One region of the Leucobacter japonicus genome, then DNA from elsewhere that is predicted to be linked to it. Evidence: predicted binding sites of a transcription regulator. Region 1 holds the regulator's gene; the other holds the start of a gene.
The links. Region 1 encodes HrcA, which represses chaperone genes, less so after heat shock. Its sites were predicted from a motif close to TTNGCACTCGNNNNNNNCGAGTGCNAA; they were not measured.
Positions count from the first base shown of each region.

Region 2: the regulator HrcA is predicted to act here: its motif matches at 3,970-3,996, upstream of groL (chaperonin GroEL).

Region 1 is NZ_JHBX01000142.1:476,357-486,475, forward strand. Features, by position in the region: gene lepA (translation elongation factor 4) at 1-247, shown strand, start outside; gene AMS67_RS17025 (DUF1990 domain-containing protein) at 244-1,380, shown strand; gene hemW (radical SAM family heme chaperone HemW) at 1,387-2,613, shown strand; gene hrcA (heat-inducible transcriptional repressor HrcA) at 2,777-3,814, shown strand; gene dnaJ (molecular chaperone DnaJ) at 3,871-4,968, shown strand; gene AMS67_RS16365 (16S rRNA (uracil(1498)-N(3))-methyltransferase) at 4,971-5,747, shown strand; gene AMS67_RS16370 (cation:dicarboxylate symporter family transporter) at 5,791-7,206, opposite strand; gene AMS67_RS16375 (sensor histidine kinase) at 7,391-8,746, shown strand; gene AMS67_RS16380 (response regulator) at 8,743-9,483, shown strand; gene AMS67_RS16385 (HIT domain-containing protein) at 9,493-9,843, shown strand; gene AMS67_RS16390 (PhoH family protein) at 9,833-10,119, shown strand, end outside.
Region 2 is NZ_JHBX01000107.1:65,662-75,780, forward strand. Features, by position in the region: gene AMS67_RS09050 (sensor histidine kinase) at 1-938, shown strand, start outside; gene AMS67_RS17975 (endonuclease domain-containing protein) at 1,147-1,956, opposite strand; gene groL (chaperonin GroEL) at 2,275-3,897, opposite strand; gene AMS67_RS09065 (LytR C-terminal domain-containing protein) at 4,092-4,955, opposite strand; gene AMS67_RS09070 (heme ABC transporter ATP-binding protein) at 5,063-5,872, opposite strand; gene AMS67_RS09075 (FecCD family ABC transporter permease) at 5,869-6,939, opposite strand; gene AMS67_RS09080 (heme/hemin ABC transporter substrate-binding protein) at 7,054-8,175, opposite strand; gene AMS67_RS09085 (HtaA domain-containing protein) at 8,172-9,110, opposite strand; gene AMS67_RS09090 (HtaA domain-containing protein) at 9,170-10,119, opposite strand, start outside.

The DNA.
Region 1 (10,119 bases):
GTTCGAGGTGCCGATTCAGGCAGCCATCGGCGCGCGAGTGATCGCTCGCGAGACGATCCGCGCGATTCGCAAGGACGTGCTCGCCAAGTGCTACGGCGGCGACATCAGCCGCAAGCGCAAACTGCTCGAGAAGCAGAAAGAGGGCAAGAAGCGCATGAAGATGGTGGGGCGCGTCGAGGTTCCCCAAGAAGCCTTCATCGCAGCGCTCTCCGGAGATGTGGAGGGCAAGGAAGGCGCCAAGCGATGAGCAAGGAGCAGCCCCCGCGTCGCAGCAGCCACGTCGAGATGCCGGTGACGTATGCCGCTGTCGGCGCGTCGAAGCAACCCGATATCGTCAAGTTTCCGCCGGAGGGCATGACCTCATACGAGGAAGAGCTCCGCCTCGGCAGCGGACAGGAGCGCTTCCTGCTCGCATCGAGCCTGCTCATGACCTGGGGTGCGCAACGCGGTTCGGGCGTGCGCGTCACCGACATCGTGCGCGGCTCGGGCGCGGAGTACGCCGGCCCGTCGTTCTCGGGGGACGGCATCCCTGAAGCCGCGGGTGAACTCGAAGAGCACTTCGGGCCCGATGGCGAACCGTTCATCGTCGCGGGAACGACAGCGACGCTGCACGCAGGCGGCCAAGACCCACGAGGCATACTCGTGATCTACACCATCGATGACGACCGATGCGTCGGTTTCGCGTGGGGCACCCGAGACGAGCAGGGCGCCGTGGGGGAGCAACGCTTCGCGATCGAATTCCGCCCCGATGACACGGTGTGGGCGGTCGCCCGCGGATTCGTCGCTGCCCCGAAGAGCGGGCTGCTGGGACTCAAGGGGCGTGCCGACGTGCGCATCGCACTCGACGCCGTGAAATCGCAGCTGGCGAGCCTCGCCCCGGGCGCACAACCCACACCGAACTTGGGGGCGGCAGACGATGAGACATCCGTCGCCATCGCTGACGACGGCGATGCCGCTGACGTCAGCGGGCGAGTCGAATCGTCGCCGGAGGCATCCGAAGTGCTCGAACCGGAGTTCGTCGAGTCGGGGGAGACGCCCGCGTCCGATGAGCCGTCTGAGCCAAGTGCGGCATCAGAGCTGATCGTGGAGGAGGAGACGGTCGCGTTCGCTGAGCCCGAAGTGTCTGCCGAGCCGGACGCATCTGCCGAGCCGGAAGCATCGCAAGAGCGCACAGCTTCGCCCGTACCCGAAGCATCGCCCGAGACAGAAGCTTCGCCACTGCCCGAAGACTCGCTGGAGCCCGAAGCATCTGCAGTGACCGCAGATTCACCGCAACCCAGTCCGGTGGCTGAACCTGTCGAGACTGCAGGCGACGACTCCTCCACCTCCGAAGTGCCCGTGTCGACCACGCATCAGCGTCGGCCGAGCAGCCGTCGGTGATCCGCCGTGCCGAGCGCGCTCCCCGAGGGTGATCCGGCTCCCGATGACGGCTCGCTTCCTGCGAGTGTCGCAATCGGGGCCGAACACCGAAACTTCGGCGTCTACGTGCACGTCCCGTACTGCCGTGTCCGCTGCGGGTACTGCGACTTCAACACCTACACCGCGAGTGAGCTCGGCGGCACGACCCGCGACGATTACGCGTCTCAAGTCGGCCAGGAGCTCGCGCTCGGTGCATCGGTGCTCCGCGACGCGGGTCTGCCAGAGCGCCCGGTTTCGACCGTATTCTTCGGGGGTGGCACGCCGACGCTGCTGCCGGCGAGCGATCTTGCGACCATGCTCGGCCGCATCCGCGAGGAGTGGGGGCTGGCGCCGGGAGCCGAGGTAACGACGGAAGCGAACCCCGATTCCGTTGACGCCGCGTACCTGCGCACGCTCGCCGAGGCCGGTTTCACCCGCGTGAGTTTCGGCATGCAGTCGGCCGTGCCGCACGTGCTGGCCACGCTCGACCGCACCCACTCGCCCGAGCGCGTGCCGCTCGTCACCGAATGGGCTCGCGACGCTGGCCTCCAAGTCAGTGTCGACCTCATCTACGGCACGCCAGGCGAAAGCCTTGCCGATTGGGAACGCTCGATCGACGCCGCACTCGCGTGCGCTCCCGATCACATTTCGGCGTATGCGCTGATCATCGAGCGCGGCACCAAACTCGCAGCGCAGATTCGTCGTGGCGAGGTGGCGGAACCCGACGAGGATCTGCACGCCGAGATGTACGAGCTCGCCGACGCGCGCTTCGCTGCCGCTGGCTTCTCGTGGTACGAGATCAGCAATTGGTCGCGCACCCCTGAGACCCGCTCCCGGCACAATCTCTCGTACTGGACGGGCGAAGACTGGTGGGCTGCGGGGCCAGGCGCCCACAGCCACGTCGGCGGCGTGCGGTGGTGGAACGTCAAGCATCCTGGTGCCTATGCGCAGCGCATGGCAGCGGGCGTCTCCCCAGCGCACTCACGCGAGACCCTCACCGATGCGTCACGCCGTGAAGAACGCATTCTGCTCGAAACCCGGATCGCCGAGGGCCTGCCTGCCGAGGTGCTGACGGCGGAGGAGCGCCGGGCGATCCCGCAGCTCATCGCCGACGGACTCATCGACGGGCGAGCCGCGATCGGCGGCCGGGTGATCCCGACCCTGCGCGGTCGGTTGCTCGCGGATACCGTCGTGCACCGGCTGCTCGGCAGCTGACATGAATCGAGCTCACGCCTCAGATCTCGCCGCAGGCGAACACGGAGCCGCCACTCCGAATGCCGCCTGATCGTCGGACTGCGGTAGGCTTAGCACTCGGAATATGCGAGTGCCAGTGCCCGTGCGCGAGGCCCGCATCCACGATTCGGCGTCAGGAGGGGCAATGGTTTCCGAGCGCAGCCTCGCCGTACTGCACGCGATTGTCAGTGACTACGTTTCCTCGAACGAACCGGTGGGCTCGAAAGCGATCGTCGATCGCCACAGCTTCGGGGTGTCTGCGGCGACGATTCGCAACGATATGGCGCTGCTCGAAGAAGACGAGTTGATCGCGCAGCCGCACACATCGTCGGGCCGCGTCCCCACCGACAAGGGGTACCGGCTCTATGTCGACACCCTGGCTCGCATTCGCCCATTGACGGTCGCCCAGCGCACGGCGATCGAGCGGTTCCTCGGCGATTCTTCAGACCTCGACGACGTCATGGCCCGCACCGTGCGTCTGCTCTCGCAACTCACCAATCAGGTTGCTGTGGCGCAGTACCCGTCGTTGCGTCGCACCGCGGTGCGGCACATCGATCTCGTGGCGCTCGGTGAAGATCGGGTGCTGAGCGTGCTGATTCTCGGCAGCGGGGTCGTCGAACAGCAGGTCGCCTGGTTGCCGGCCTCGCGCGTCACCGAGGCCTGGGTGCACGGTCTGCGTCAGCGGATCGCCGAAGCGGCGGTCGGCATCGACGTCGAGTCTGCAGCCGCGGCCGTCGCCGAACTCGAGGCGGATATCGAGAGCTGGGCGCAACCCGACGAAATCGACCTCGTGCGGCGCGTGCTGACCGTCGTCTTCGACCAGCTCCAGGCCAATCGCAACGACCGCATCGCCGTCGCCGGCGCAGCCAATCTGTCGCGCCCCGACGGTGAATTCGCCGGATCGTTGCCCGTGGTGCTCGAAGCGATCGAAGAGCAGGTGACCCTGCTGCGACTCTTCGGCGAACTCGCGCACGATGGCAGAGAAGTTTCTGCGTCGATCGGGCGAGAAAACGAGCCGTACGGGTTATCCGAGACCTCGATCATCGCGTCCACATACGAAGAAGGCACCGCCGTGTCGAAGCTCGGCGTGCTCGGCCCGCTGCGCATGGACTATGCCGGCAACATTTCGACGGTGCGCGCGGTCGCCCGATACCTCAACCGATTCCTGGGTGAAGAGCGGTAATCCGCCGCCTCATCCGACCAGCACTTCCCACCACCAACCCCTAGGAGTACAACAGCGTGGCCGATCACTACGAGACCCTCGGAGTCACCCGCGAGGCGACCCCCGAAGAGATCAAAAAGGCCTACCGGCGTTTGGCGCGCCAGCTGCACCCGGATGTGAATCCGAGCGAAGACGCGGCAGAGAAGTTCAAAGACGTGACGCACGCGTACGACGTGCTCAGTGACCCCGAACAGCGTCAGCGCTATGACATGGGTGGCGGCCAGGGCGGGGCGGCGGGCTTCGGCGATATCTTCGAGACCTTCTTCGGGGGCGGCTTCGGCGGCGGTCAGCGCGGCCCGCGCTCGCGTTCGGAGCGCGGTGACGATGCGATGATTCGCGTGGACGTCTCGCTCGAAGACGTCATCTTCGGCACCCAGCGCGAGATCACGGTCAATACGGCGGTGCTCTGCAACGTCTGCCAGGGCAGCTGCTGCCAGCCCGGCACCCACCCCGTCACCTGCGATGTCTGCGGCGGACAGGGCCAGGTGCAGCGCCAGGTCCGTTCGCTGTTCGGCAACGTGGTCACGATGCACCCGTGCGGCAGCTGCCAGGGGTATGGCACCGTCATCGAGCATCCCTGCGTTGAGTGCGCGGGCAAGGGGCGCGTGCGCGAGCGCCGCACCTTCCCGATCGACGTGCCCTCGGGCATCGACACCGGCACTCGCCTGCAGATGCGTGGCGGTGGCGAGGTCGGCCCGGGCGGTGGGCCCAATGGCGACCTGTTCATCGAATTCCGCGTGATGCACCACGATATCTTCAGCCGCGACGGCAATGATCTGCTCTGCACGATGCAGCTGTCGATGACCGACGCGATTCTCGGCGCGAGCGCGAAACTCGCGGGGCTCGACGGCGAGGTCGAGGTCGAGGTCGAGGCCGGCACCCAGTCGGGCGACATGCTGACGGTGCGCGGGCGCGGCATCCAGGGGCTGCGCAGCACGACGCGCGGCGACCTGAAGATTGCGGTGCAGGTGGCGACGCCGACCAAGCTGTCGAACCGAGAGAAGGATCTGGTGCGCCAGCTCGCCGCGCTGCGCAAGGACGAGCAGCCGCATCTCGGGGAGTTCCACCAGGGCTTCTTCGGCAAGATTCGCGACCGCTTCTTCCGCCAGGGCTGAGCATGGCGAACCTCTACTACCGCGAAGATCTCGACGATGCGGCGTTCGCTCCGGGCGCGCTGGTCGAGATCACCGGTGAGGAGGCGCGGCACGCGGTTCGCGTGAGCCGTCTGCGCGTGGGCGAGCGCATTCTCGTGGGCAATGGTCGCGGCGCGATCGGTGCCGGCACCGCAGAGCAGGTCGCGAAGGATCGCTTCAGCGTGCGCATCGATCACGCCGAGGGCGGTGACGCCGCGGTCGGGCCTCGCCTCGTGCTCGTTCAGGCACTCGCCAAGGGCGATCGCGACGAGCGCGCTGTCGAGCAGGCGACCGAGTTCGGCGTCGACGCGATCGTGCCCTGGCAGGCGAGCCGCTCCGTGTCGCGCTGGGACGGCGCGGGCGGTGCGGAGAAGACCGCGAAGGGCGTCGCAAAGTGGCAGCGTATTGCGCGTGAAGCGGCGAAGCAGTCGATGCGGGCTGCGATTCCCGTTGTGGGCGAACCCGTCGCACTGTCCGACCTCGAACTGCTGGCACGGAGTGATCGTTCCGCGGTGATCGCTCTGCATCCGCGGGGTGCGCTGACGCTGTCGGAGTGGGGGCGATCCGCCGCGGCCAGTGCAGATGCGATCGACGACGTCGTACTCGTCGTCGGCCCAGAAGGCGGGTTTGCCGATGCCGAGCTCGACGCGCTCGAAGCGGCGGGGGCACACGTTCTCGTGCTCGGCACGACCGTGCTCCGCACCTCTTCGGCGGGCCCGGCTGCGATTGCCGTGCTGAATACGACGTTCGGGCGCTGGTAAGGGCCGAGGCGCTTTGGCCCCGGCCCACCATCGCCCAGTGCGTTCAGTTCACTTCGGCGGGAATCCGTTCGGCGACGGCACGCTGCGGCTGCGGCGCGGTCGACGTCGTGTTCGCGGCGCCGTGCCCGTCGCCGGCGAGCATCGACTCGTCGAACGGGAGCGCTCCGCCGAGCACGCGACGCACACGCTCGGAGTCGATCTGCCGCGTCCACGACCCGATGAGCAGCGTTGCCACCGCGTTACCGGTGAAGTTGGTGAGCGCGCGGCCCTCCGACATGAAACGGTCGATGCCGACGATCACGCCGACGCCGTCGACGAGTTCGGGGCGGTAGGCCTGCAGTCCACCCGCGAGCGTCGCGAGACCCGCACCGGTGACTCCGGCGGCACCCTTCGATGCGATGATCATGAAGACGAGGAGGCCGATCTGCTCGCTCAGATTCATGGGGTCGCCCATGCCCGTCGCGATGAAGAGCGACGCCATGGTGAGGTAGATCGCGGTGCCGTCGAGGTTGAAGGAGTAGCCGGTCGGCACCGTGATGCCGACGACGGGCTTCGAGACCCCGACGTGCTCCATCTTGGCGATGAGGCGGGGGAGCGCCGACTCCGATGACGAGGTGCCGACGATCAGCAGGTACTCCCGGCCGAGGTACTTCATGAGACTGAAGATGTTGACGCGGGTGACGGCGTAGAGCAGCGTGCCGAGCACCCCGACGATGAACACGATGCAGGTGAGATAGAACGCAATCATCAGTACGCCGAGGCTCCAGATCGCCGCGATGCCGGTCTTGCCGACAACGGCGGCGATCGCCCCGAATGCGCCGACGGGAGCGATCCACAGGATCATGCTGAGGATGCGGAAGACCAACGCCTGCAGGTGCTTGATGCCCGCCATGATCGGTGCGCCGCGCTCGCCGAGCCCTTGCAGCGCGAAGCCTGCCAACAGTGCGATGAAGAGCACCTGCAGCACGCTCTCGCCGGTGAAGGCGGAGAAGAACGTTGTGGGGATGATGCCGAGTAAGAATTCGTGCGTGCCACTTGCAGCGCCTTCGGTGGCGTACTCGGCGCCCTGCATGTCGAGGCCGGCGCCGGGGTGGATGACGTTACCGACGACCAACCCGATGGCGAGTGCGAGGGTCGACATGGCCATGAAGTAGACCAGGGCGAGGCCACCGATCTTGCCGACCGTCGCCGCCTTTGCGATCGACCCGACGCCGATCACGATCGTGCAGAAGATGATCGGTGCGATCATCATCTTGATCAGACCGACGAAGGCCTTGCCGAGCGGCTCAAGGGCAACGGCGAAGTCGGGTGCCACCAAGCCGACCGCGGCGCCGAGCACGACCGCGATGATGACGGAGACGTACAGCCAGGTGTGCTTGTCCCACCGACGCCGGCGGGCCGGGCGTGGGTCGTGTGCTTCGTTCGGGCGGGAATGCCGCGCGGGGGCCGGGATGACCATGAAGTTCCTCCTGAGAACGCCGTTGTCCATGTGCAATGCGGCGGTGATCGAGAAGCACTCGGTGCCGTCGCGTTCAACACGCTAAGCGGCGCGAAGATGACGAGTGCATTTCGGGCTTATCGGACCCCGGCGGGGTGAGATCGGAGCGTTCGGGCGGGGTCCGGTCCGTGCCACAATGTTCCGCATGGCAGCGAAGGCGGTACCGCGAACGGCGCGCAGCGCGACGTCCCGGGTGTTCCTCGTGCTCTCCGCCGCCGTGCTCGTCGTCACGGTCGCGGTTACGGCGCTCCTCGTTTGGGACAGCCGCCGCGCGGAATACGGCGAGGCCGAGCGCACGACGCACGCGCTCTCGCTCGCTCTTGCCGCATCTCCCGCGACCGCCACGGCTTTGGGCGAAGGGATCGATTCGGAACCCACCGAGGAGCTCCGCGCGCTGGTATCGCGTCTGAGCCGTGAGGCCGGCGTGAGCTATGTCACGGTGATGGATGCGCAAGGCATTCGGTTCACGCACCCGGACGCGAGCGAGATCGGCCAGCACTATCGCGGCACGATCCCCGCCACCCCCACGGTGCTTTCCGAACGGTGGACCGGTACGCTGGGCCCCTCCGTGCGCACGATCGCTCCCGTGGTCGCGGTGGGGGATCCGGCGGCTCCTGACCGTGTGCTCGGCTGGGTGTCGGTCGGCATCACCGTCGAGTCGATCGGCGGTGAGATCGTGCAGGATCTGCCGCTCGTGTTCGGGGTGAGTGCCGTGTTCGTCGCACTGGGCGTGCTCGCCGCGGTACTCGGCCGGCGTGCGACGCGGCGCATCACCGGAGATCTCTCGGCGTCGGCGGTGCACGAGGCGCTCGTGTCGCATGAGTCGCTCCGCACGCTGAGCGAGTCGCTGCGCGCCCAGACTCATGAGCACGCGAACCGTTTGCACACCGCGATCGCGCTGCTCGAACTCGGTCGCACCCCAGACGCGATCGAGATGCTTGCCGACACGTCGCGGCGCAGTCAGGAGCTCGTCGATCGTGTGACCGCGCCGACTGCGCTCGATCCGGTCGTGAGCGCGCTGATCCTGGGAAAGACGGCGCAGGCGGCCGAACGCGGCGTGGAACTCGACGCCGACATCGACCTCGCGCCCGGAGACGCACAGCTCGTGGAAACGATCGCGCTGTCGACCATGGACCTGGTCACCGTTATCGGCAATCTTCTCGACAACGCCATCGACGCTGCCGCGTCCGGCGCGGCGCGGCCGAGGAGCGTCTCTCTTGAAATCGTGTGGACGACGGAGGGCGGGCTCCGCGTGACCGTCTCGGATTCGGGCGACGGTATCGATCCGGCGCTGCTCGAGCGCGTGTTCGACTGGGGCGTCTCGACCAAGACGACCGCGATGGGTGCCGCTCCCGAAGAGCGAGGGGTCGGGCTCGCGCTCGTGTCCCGACTCGTCAGGAACGTTGGAGGAGACGTGGCGGTGTCGAGCGAGCCGACGCGGTTCACCGCGGTCGTGCCCGCCAGCAACGTCCCGACCGTGTCCGCTGAGGTGGTGCCGTGACGCAGTTCGCTTCCGAAGCTTCCGGATCATCCGCCGCCATCCGGGTCATCCTCGTAGATGACGACCCACTCACGCTCGAACTGCACCGCGCCCATTTGCAGCGCGCGGGTGGGTTCTCGGTGGTGGCGGAGTGCCGCGATGCGCGTTCGGCGGCACGCGCCGTCACCGACCCCGGACTCGCCGCCGATCTCGTGCTGCTCGATGTGACGATGCCGGATGGGACCGGCCTCGAGGTACTGCGGCACGCACGCGCACGCGGTGTGCGCACCGACGTCATCGCGGTGAGCGGTGTGCGTGACGTCGACGTGGTGCGCGAGATGGTGGCCCTGGGGGCGGTGCAGTATCTGATCAAGCCCTACACGTTTGCGATGTTCCGCGAGCGAATCGAAGCGTTCCGGGAGTACCACCGCAGGTCGCATCAGACCACCGGCGACGCGACACAGCACGAGGTCGATGCGATGCTCGCATCGTTGCGAACCGCGCCGGTGAGCACCCTGCCGAAGGGGATCGCCGCGGCCACCCTCGAGTCGGTCACCCGTGTGGTGCGCGATCGCGGCCCGAGCACGGCGAGCGAAGTCGCTGCCGGGCTCGGAATCTCGCGCGAGGTGAGCCGGCGCTATCTGGAGTACCTCGCAGACGCCGATCGCCTGGTGCGCGAGCCGCGGTACGGCGCGCGCGGTCGACCGCAGGTCGAGTACCGCTGGCACGACGGGGCGGCGCCCTCCGGCAGCGTCTAGACTGGACGCATGGCAGTAGACACCGTGTTCGGCAAGATCGTGTCCGGCGAGATCCCGGTCGAGATCCTCGCGGAGACCGAGCGCGTCATCGCGTTCCCCGACATCAATCCGCAGGCACCGGTGCACATCCTCGTGATCCCGAAGACCACGGCGTACGAGAATGTTGTGGAGCTCGCGGCGGCCGAGCCCGAAACCCTTGCAGAGATGGTCGCGGTCGCGAAGCGGCTCGCCGAAGAGCACGCGAACGGTGAGTTCCGCCTCGTCTTCAACAGCGGTGCGACCGCGGGTCAGACCGTGTTCCACGTTCACGCACACGTGCTCGCGGGCGACCTCGAGGAGCGTTCACTCGGTGACGCCTGATCCTGAGCTGCAGCGCACCATCCTGCTCGCCGGGGTCGACCTCGCGTCGTTCCTCGGGCATCGCGACCAGTTGATCTCCGATTTGGAGGCGCAGCACCCCGACGTGCGATTCCATGCGCGCGACCAGGTGCTCACGCTGCACGGGCCGTCGGGCGCGGTGCGTGCTGCCGAGCAAGTCGTCAACGAAATACTCGAATTGGCACGTCGCAGTGGTGCGGTGTCGCGACGCGACGTGCAGGAGGTGACACGCATGGTGCACGACGGTCAGGGGCCGAC
Region 2 (10,119 bases), on a different contig from region 1:
TCGGCGCCGCACTCACACGCCTGCTCGTCACGGCGACGTTCCTCCCGCTCGCCGAGGTCGAGCGCACCGCGCTCGAGATCGCCCGCGGCGACTACTCCAAGCGCATCATGATCTCGAGCCCGCACACCGAGGTCGGGCACCTCGGTCAATCGTTGAACATCATGCTCGACCGGCTCGACGGATCGCTGGAAGACCGGGCCCGCACCATCGAACGCATGCGCCGCTTCATCGGAGACGCCAGCCACGAGCTGCGCACGCCGCTGGTCTCGGTGCGCGGGTACGCCGAGCTGTATCGCATGGGCGCACTGCAAGAAGACGAGAACATCTCGCAGGCGATGGAGCGCATCGAGAAGGAAGCGATTCGCATGACCTCGCTCGTCGAAGATCTGCTCGCGCTCGCCCGTCTCGACGAGCGCCGCCCGCTCGAGCTCGCGCACCTGCCGCTGAACCAGCTGGCAACAGACGCCGCGCTCGACGCGCGCGCGCAGGCGCCCGATCGCGAGGTGACGGTGGTCGCGGACCCCGCCGAGCCGTCCGTGATCGGCGACGAGCACAAGGTTCGGCAGCTGATGACGAATCTGCTCGGCAACGCGATGCGGCACACCCCCGACGGCGGCCCCATCGAGCTCGTGGTGTCGACGCCCACTCCTGAGCCTGACGGTAAGCCCGTCGCCCGGTTCGAGATCGTGGACCACGGTGAGGGCGTGCCCGAACAGATCCGAGACAAGATCTTCGGACGCTTCTGGCGCGCCGATACGTCGCGCAACCGCGAAACCGGCGGCTCGGGTCTCGGTCTCGCCATCGTGCGGTCGATCGTCGACGCCCATGGGGGCACGGTCAGCGTCCACGAGACGCCAGGTGGCGGTGCGACGTTCCGCGTCGACCTGCCGGGTGCCCCGGCCTCCGACGACACGGTGCCCGTGCCCCGCCTCGAGTAGAGCCCCGGGCGCGAGCGAGGACGCGGAGCCCGGTGCTCGCGCCCGGGGCTCCGCGCCTTTCGTAGCACAGGAGAAATTCTATTTTGCGGTACGTTTCCCGGCACGACCTCCGCATAACGAGATTTCTCCGCTGCGACGAGGTGCGGGTTGAGCTGCCATGCCCCGACCCCACGCCCAACCTGTGGCTCCGAGCATTGTCTCCGCAGGGTCAGCACTGTGAGCACGCTGCCATGATGAGACGCTGCACCTCGGGCCAGTCTTCGAAGATTTGACGGTACGACACTCGAATAACCACATACCCGGCAAGCGTGTGGCGCACGTCTGAGACATTATCGCGATCGCGCTGGCGGCCCGTATGCGTCGCGCCATCGACTTCCAGAACAACGTTCCGCTCAATCAGGAAATCCACCCGGCGCCCGAGTACCCAAGCCTGAGGCACGACATGCAGCCGCAGCGCCCTGAGCCGGCGAAGGACGTAGCTTTCCAGGCCTGAACCGGAGAACAGCGTGCACGTTTCGAGAACGCGCCGAGCTGTGCCGCGGTACGGGAGCCTTACGAGCGCATCCTTTGACACCAATTCCTGCTGCAACGCCGACTCCCAGATTGCGAGCGCCTCTTCGTACGGCTGGCATCTTGCTATATAGTTCAACGCATTCTCGATCGAGTCGACCACAGCAAAGGGTTCCCTCCGAAACACTGGGCGCCCCCAGTGCACCGTGCCGCAGTCGGCCTGTGCGTGTGCGTGCGGTGACCGCGCCGCAAGGTGCGGTTGATCTGCGTGGCGCACCCAAAGCCCGAGCCTCTGCGCCAAAGACACGCATGTGATGGACATGCCATGTTGCAGTGCGTGCACGAGGTCGGAGTCGGCATCGGGCAATGCCACCCAGCCACGCGCAGGGCGCACCACCTGCCGTCGTGCGCAGGCGGTGCGCAACTGGTGAACGGTGATTCCGCGTTCGAAGAGTTCACGTGCGCGGATCACGCCTCCCGCACGTCGCATTTCAGCCTGGAGTTCCATCGCTCCAGCCTGCAGCCAGTCAAGCTACTCCGATCTCGATCTTCCCTGATCTGTGGAGAGAATGGCACGCGATCTATGAACCGCGCATTGGGGAGGGAAGACTGCGACTTTCGTCGCACCGGAGATATTCGATGGTGCAGGTCTATTCGCCGTCAGAAGACCGTGTGGCGCAATTTCTCCTGGGCGACGGTAAATGCCTTGGGTGCACACAAGAGCAAGCGACGAAGGCCACCCCGACAGCCAAGCTCACCCCACTCCCCCAAAACGCACTGAGGGGCCGCGCCCGCAGGCGCGACCCCTCAGGAGGGAGGATTGGACTTAGAAGTCCATGCCACCGGTCGGGTCACCGGCGGGAGCAGCCGAAGCCGGCTCCGGCTTGTCGGCGACGACGGCCTCGGTGGTGAGGAACAGACCGGCGATCGACGCGGCGTTCTGCAGCGCCGAGCGGGTGACCTTTGCCGGGTCCAGGATGCCCTGGGCCACGAGGTCGCCGTACTCGCCGGTTGCGGCGTTCAGGCCGTGGCCGATGGGCAGGTTCGCGACGCGATCGGCCACAACGCCGGGCTCGAGGCCTGCATTGAGAGCGATCTGGCGCAGCGGTGCCTCGATGGCGGTCTGCACGATCTTGGCGCCCACAGCCTCGTCACCCGAGAGCTCGAGCGTGCCGAAGACGTCCTTGCCGGCCTGGATCAGCGCGACGCCGCCACCGGCGAGCACACCCTCTTCGACGGCTGCCTTCGCGTTGCGAACGGCGTCCTCGATGCGGTGCTTGCGCTCCTTAAGCTCGACCTCGGTTGCAGCGCCAGCCTTGATGACGGCCACGCCACCGGCGAGCTTCGCGAGGCGCTCCTGGAGCTTCTCGCGATCGTAATCGCTGTCGGTGTTGTCGATCTCGCGGCGGATCTGGGTCACGCGGCCCTGGATCGCCTCTTCGTCGCCGCCACCCTGGACGATGGTGGTCTCATCCTTGGTGATGATGACCTTGCGCGCGGTGCCGAGCATGTCGAGCGTCGCGTTCTCGAGCTTGAGGCCGACCTCTTCCGAGATGACCTGGCCGCCGGTGAGGATCGCGATGTCCTGCAGCATGGCCTTGCGACGATCGCCGAAGCCGGGAGCCTTGACCGCAGCCGACTTGAAGATGCCGCGGATCTTGTTGAGCACGAGGGTGGCGAGTGCTTCGCCCTCGACGTCCTCAGCGAGGATGAGGAGCTGCTTGCCCGACTGGATCACGGGATCGACGACGGGGAGCAGGTCCTTGATGTTCGAGACCTTGCTGTTGACGATGAGGATGTAGGGATCCTCGAAGACCGCCTCCTGGCGATCGGCGTCGGTGACGAAGTACGCCGACAGGTAGCCCTTGTCGAAGCGCATGCCCTCGGTCAGCTCGAGCTCGGTGCCGAAGGTGTTCGACTCCTCGACGGTGACGACACCTTCCTTGCCGACCTTGTCGATCGCCTCGGCGATCAGCTTGCCGATCTGCTCGTCAGCGGCCGAGATCGATGCGGTCGCCGCGATCTGGTCGGTGGTCTCGATCTCCTGAGCGTTCTCGAGGAGCTTCGCCGAGACGGCTGCAACAGCCTTCTCGATGCCCTTCTTGATCGCGATGGGGTCGCTGCCGGCCGAGACGTTGCGGAGGCCTTCGCGCACGAGCGCCTGAGCGAGCACGGTCGCGGTGGTGGTGCCGTCGCCTGCGACGTCATCGGTCTTCTTCGCGACCTCCTTGACGAGCTCAGCGCCGATCTTCTCGTAGGGATCGTCGAGCTCGATCTCCTTGGCGATGGAGACGCCGTCGTTGGTGATCGTGGGAGCGCCCCACTTCTTCTCCAGTACGACGTTGCGGCCGCGCGGGCCGAGCGTCACCTTCACGGCGTCGGCGAGGATGTTCAGGCCCCGCTCGAGTCCACGACGCGCTTCCTCATCAAACGCAATGATCTTTGCCATGTATTTCGCCCCTCCCGGACGTTCGAGATGTGGTCATCACCGTGCCGACGCGAGACGCCCGCGCACAGATGTTTAGCACTCAGTCAGATCGACTGCTAAGACCAATCTTGGCACTCTCACCCAGGGAGTGCAAGCGCTCGCGCTCGCGCTGAGCGAACACTCCGAGAACAGCTCACGGGCGAGCCCGTGCGCGCTTACTGCGCAGCCGCGGCGTCAGCCATTGCGCTCGCCGTGGCATCGCTCGCGACGGCGATCGTCGACGGATCAGTCGCAAGGCCCGTCGCCGGGTCGATCGGCCATCCCGTGGCGACGTCAATGTCCCACCCCGTCGTCGGGTCGATGTCGAGGCCCGTATCTGGGTTGATCTCGTTGCCCGTCGCGGGGTTCACTTCCCGCTGGGTCGCGCCCGTCGCATCGCCCTCGACCTCTGCCTCAGCGGTGGCGTCGCCGCCATTGGCAGCGAGCTGCGCGGCCTCATCGATGCCGGGCCCCTTGTAGTCGGCACCGAGCAGCACCACGAGCCGCACGCCGTACTTCTCGTAATCGGTCGACGTGTACGTGGAGACGCCGCCGAGCTTCTCGGCCAGCCCTGCGGCGGCCGGAGCATCGGCCGGGTCGGAATAGAACACCGCGGAGATGGCCACGTCGGCGGTCGCGGCACTCCCCGAGAACTCGATCGAGCCCCACTGCTGCTCGGTCACAATCGTGTCGAGCGCGGCCGCCAGATACTGCGTGGGCGTGCCGTTCAGAATCGCCACGGTGGCTGTCGGATCGAGTTCAGGCGTAATCTTCGCGTTGGCGGATCCGGACGATTCACCGGATGGTCCGAGGGAGAGCTTGCCGGTGCCACCGATGCCCTGCACTGCGAGAATGCCGAGCGTCGTGAGCACGGCGAACCCGAGGAGCCCGGCGATGAGGTACTGCCAGATGTAGCGGGGGCGAGCGGTGACGCGATGCGCGCCCACTCGGCCCGTGCGCTTCAGCCGATCGAACCGGTCTTCCGGGTACGTCTGACGGGCACTGGGACGTGATCCATCCACACTGGTCCGTTGCGCCACTCGGGTTTCCTTTGTCTGGGTTTGTTGCTGCCGTGCTCTCCGCACGCCGTTTGCGGGGCGAGATGCCCCCACACTACCTGTCATGACCTGCCAGTTCGATGACAGGGTCAGTGATTGCGGCGCGGAATCACAATCGGTCGCCCCGTGTCGGGGTCCGGGATCACCCGCACGGGCGCACCGTAGACGTCGGCGATGCGCTGCTCGGTGAGCACTGCACCGGGCGCGCCGCGTGCGACGAGCGCACCTCCCGCGAGAATCGCCACCTCGTCAGCGTACGCACCAGCGAGCGACAGGTCGTGAAGCACCACGATGACGGCGCGACCGGCCGCGGCGAGCTGCCGCGCGATCTGCAGCACCGCCTCTTGATGTTTGAGATCGAGCGCGGCCGTCGGCTCATCGAGCAGCACGACACGGGTCTCTTGAGCGAGCACACGAGCGAGCGATACCCGCGCTTTCTCGCCACCGGAGAGATGCGGAAACCCGCGACCGGTGAGGTGGGAGACGTCGGCCGCAACCGTGGCGTCACGAATTGCGCGTTCGTCATCTTCAGACTGGGGCGTGCCGATCCACGGCGCGCGCCCCATGTCGATGACCTGCTGCGCGGTGAACGAGAACGCCACCTGGTTCGCCTGCAGCAGCACCGCGCGGGCGCGGGCCAATTCGCGGGCGGGCCACGCATGCATCGCCCGGTCGTCGAACGTCACCGACCCGGCACTCGGGGTCACATCGCCGCACAGCACACTGAGCAGCGTCGACTTCCCCGCGCCGTTCGGGCCGACGAGCGCGAGCACCTCGCCGTAGCGCACATCGAGTGTCACTTCGGAGAGGATCGCCAGCTCACCGACGTGATAACTCACACCGGTGACCTGCTGTGCGACCTCGCCGGGGCGGGGCTCCGGAGTCGTCGAGACGCTCATGCCCATCCTCCTGCGCGTTTACGGTTGCGGCGGATCAGCCAGAAGAAGAACGGCCCGCCGACGAGCGACGTGAGCATGCCGATTGGCAGGTCTGCACCGTCGACGAGGGTGCGCGCCAGCAGGTCGGCGTAGATCAGCAGTACGCCGCCGCCGAGCAATGATGCCAGCAGCAGCATACGATGCGATGGCCCCAGAATCATGCGCATCAGGTGCGGCACGACGAGACCGACGAACGAGATGACACCGACGAAGGCGACGCCGACGCCCGTCAGCAGCGACACGAGCACGATCGACACGATGCGCAGGCGCTCCACGCGCACGCCGAGGTGGGCCGCGGTGCGATCGCCGAGCGAGAGCAGGTCGTATTGGTCGGCGAGCAGGATCGCCACGAACGCGGCAATCGCGGCCACGACCGCAACGATGACGACTTCGTTCCAGCGCGATCCGTTGAGCGACCCGAGCTGCCAGAACACGATCTGCTCGCGGCTGGCGGTGTCGCCGATGAACGTAAAGAGGGCCATACCGGCCCCGGCGAACGCGTTGATCGCGACGCCGGTCAGCAGCAGCGTGACGATCTCGGTGCGCCCCTGGGCCCGCGCGGTGAGGTAGACGATGAGAGTGGCCGCGAGCCCGCCGGCAAACGCGAAGACCGCGACCGTCCAGTTGCCGAAGGCGGTGACGCCGAGCGTGATCGACGCCGAGGCGCCCAGCGCTGCGCCCGATGACACGCCGACGACGCCGGGCTCCGCGAGCGGGTTGCCGAAGATCGCCTGCATCACGGCGCCCGCAACGGCGAGTGCTGCACCGACGAGCAACGACATGACGACGCGCGGGAAGCGGATCTGCCACAGCGTACGATCCATCAGATCGTCGGTGGGCGCCCAACTGTTGGTGATCCCGAGCTTCTGCAGAATGGAGCCGATGACCTCAGCGGGTCCGATTGAGAGCTGCCCCATTCCGGCGGAGAGCACGATGCCGATCGCGAGCAGGATCGCCGCCGCGATGATGACGATGGCTCCGCGGCCCGCGCTGCGGCGACCGAGGATCCGTTGGGTGGCGTTCGTCACGTGATGCTTTCTGTGCGGTGGGAGCGGCGTGAGCCGAAAGTGCCGCTGGAGCCGCGTGGGCGCCGACACAGTGTTCTATTGTATCGACGCCGCGACGCGCAGTCGGGTGGCGGCCTATTCGGCCGCGGGCGCGTAGATCGCCCGGGCGAGGGCGTCGAGAATGTCGGCCGAGCGCGGCCCGAATGAGAGAATCGTGCCGTCTTCCATATCGACGAACCGACGGTGCTCGCCCGCGGTGGTCACGGCGATGGCCGGCTTCTCCTCGAGCAGTCCGTCGACGCCGCCGACCGACTCGATGCCCTTCGTCATCACGAGGATGAGATCGGGGTTCGCTTTCACGAGCGCCTCGTCGGTCATCGGCTTCATGCCGTCCCAGCCCATGTCGGTGGCGACATCGACCCCGCCGAGCGCTTCGATCAGCTGATCGGCCCCCGACTCCTTGCCGAAGAGGTAGTACACGCCGGCGGTGCCGCGCAGGTAGACGAACGCGATGCGCAGCTTGCCGTCGGCATTCGCCGGAGCGATCTTCGCGATCTCCGCCTTCTTCGCGTCGACCTCGCTCGCGATGCGCTGGGCGAGCTGCTCCCCGGTCTCGGGGCTGCCGTAGATCGCAGCGACCTGCCGCGCGAGATCCTCGGCGCCGGCGAACGAAGCCTCGTTCTGCACGAAGACCACCTGGATGCCCACGTCTTGGAGCTGTTCGATCACGTCGCGCGGGCCGACCGTGCCGTCGGTGATCACGAGGTCGGGGTGCAGGTCGATGATCGCTTCGGCGTTCACCGTGTGGCCCCCACTGGTCACCCGCGGCAGATCACTCAGGCTCTCGAGCGTGGTCGACTGATCGACACCGACGAGGCTGTCGGCGAAGCCGAGGCCGGCGATCGTCACGGAGATGTTGCCGCCGAGATCAGCGGCGACGACCTTGTCGGTCGACTCGATGACGACGTCGCTGCTCGACCCGTCGGTCGCGTACGACGGCACGGTGGCGGGCAGCGTCTGCACCGGGTTCTCGGCAATCGGCTCGATCTCGGAGTGCTGCAGCACCGCCGTCGAGGGCCCTTCATATGCTTTCGGGTCGTCGAGCGTCTGCAACTCGGCGAGCGGCACCGAGGGCTGCGCAGACGCGCCCGAGGCCGCATCTCCCCCACCGTTCCCGGCAGTCGAGCACCCTGCGAGCAGCAGTGCAGCGGTCAGGATCGCTGCTGCCGTTGCCGGGATGCGTCGACCGCGGATCACTGCTGGTCTCCGAACAGCTTGTCAGTCGCCTGCGGGTTCGGCTGCTGCGGCGCCTCCGACTGCGGTGCAGCGGCCGGCGCTGCAGGCTTCGGTTTGCGCCCACCGAGCAGGATGCCGCCGGTGACACCGATCACGAGGATCGCGACGCCGCCGATGATGATCGGAAGCCAGGGGATATCGTTCGACGCCTGAGCCGGTACGGGAGTCTGCGTCGCCACCGGGGCGTCGGTCGTGGCCACGGCATCGCTCGCATCCGCAGCGTCGGATGCAGCGACCTCCCCACCGGCAGAATCCGCGCAGCTCGCGAACTGCAGGTCGACCGCGATCGGGTCGAGATCGATGTCTGCCTCGTAGAATCCGGCGAACGCCTTCGCCCCTGAATTCGTAAGCTTCGTGGGCAGGTCTTGCAGCTGCAGCGCGTTGTCGCTCACGCCGAGCTGATCCGGCACCGTGACGTCGCCGACCCACTCCTGCGTCGCGTCAATCGCGACCTTGCCCTCCATGTCGTTGCTGCGCGCATCGAGCAGCAGCGCCGCCGTGCCGTCGCCTTCAAACTCGATGGTCGGGTTCGCTAACGTGAGGTCGAGCACGCCATCGTGGCCGGTGAAGTGAACGGTGCCCGTGAACGACACGGCGCCCTCTCCGGTCTCGGGATCGATGCTGCCCGTCGCACCACTCCATGAGAAGTAGGGAGTTTCGTAGGTCGCTCCGTCGGATTCCTCCCACGATCCGTTGGCGATGCTGCCGCTGATGTAAGCGCGGAAGCTCTCCTTCACTCCCCAGGTGAACGATCCGCCGGTGACCTCGCACGTGCCGGATGCGGCGTTCTCAGCGCGCACCGGCTGCGCCTGGGCGGCGGTCGGGGCGAGCAGCAGCCCACCGATCATTGCGGCCCCGGCGAGGAGGGCGCCGGAGCGACGAATTCGGGCGTTCACGGATGGATCTCCTGTGTTCTGAAGTACGGAAAGAGGGTGTGGGGCGCTCCAGCGGAGCGTCATCGCGCACTCCGACGTTGGCGGATCGCGAGGAGTGTCATGCAGGCAGCGATCGCGACGAGACCACCGGCACTCGCCCACCACTCCCAGAGTGCCATGCCGCCCGCGGTCGGGAGGAACCCGGCAGACATGGCGCGATCCTGCACCGCCTGCGTCTCAAGCTGCGTGCCCTGCTGCGCCCGCGACTGCGAAGCCTTTTTCTTCTTCTCGGGTTCGACGATGTCGATGACGGCGCCCGCATTCGTGCTGCCCTGGATCGTGATCGTATGCGTGCCGGTCACGTCTTTCGGCAGGGTTCCCGACCAGCGCACCACACCGTTCTCGTCGGCCTGCGCTGCATCGTCGAGCACGATCGGATCGGAATAGAGCACGACCAGCACGCCCTCGTCGTCTTTGTCGAACCCGGAGGCCTCGATCTCGATGCGCCCGCCAGGCTTGATCTTCTCCGCGTCGGTGAGCACCGTGACGCCAGTCGTCGCCGGAGCCGTGGCCGCCGGGGTGTAGGTCTTCTTGTCTTTCGCGCCTTCGCCCGCCGAGGCGGACCCGTAGCTGACCTGCGCGGCAGAGCCGACAGTGAAGCTCAGGTTGTCGAAGCCGATCACCTGACTGTCGGAGATGCCCATCATTGATCCCTCAACAGTGACTCCGCTCCAGGTCACCTCACCGCTGGCGCCGACCGACTTCGCAGCGCTCGCGAGGTTCAGCTGCACCGACTGGGGGCCGTAGCGGGTACTGTTACCGGTCGAAAGCGTCGCCGAACTTGCGCTGTTCACCGTGATCGAGGGGTTCACGACCTGGAACATGGTCTGCCCGTAGCCCTTGAACAGCACCGAACCCGAGTACTGCACGGTGCCCGTCTGCGCAGCCGTGTTCCAACTGGAACTCACGGCCTGCGGGAACGACCAGCCCGACCCGGCGTCGCCGCCCACACCGGACTGATCAATGGAGC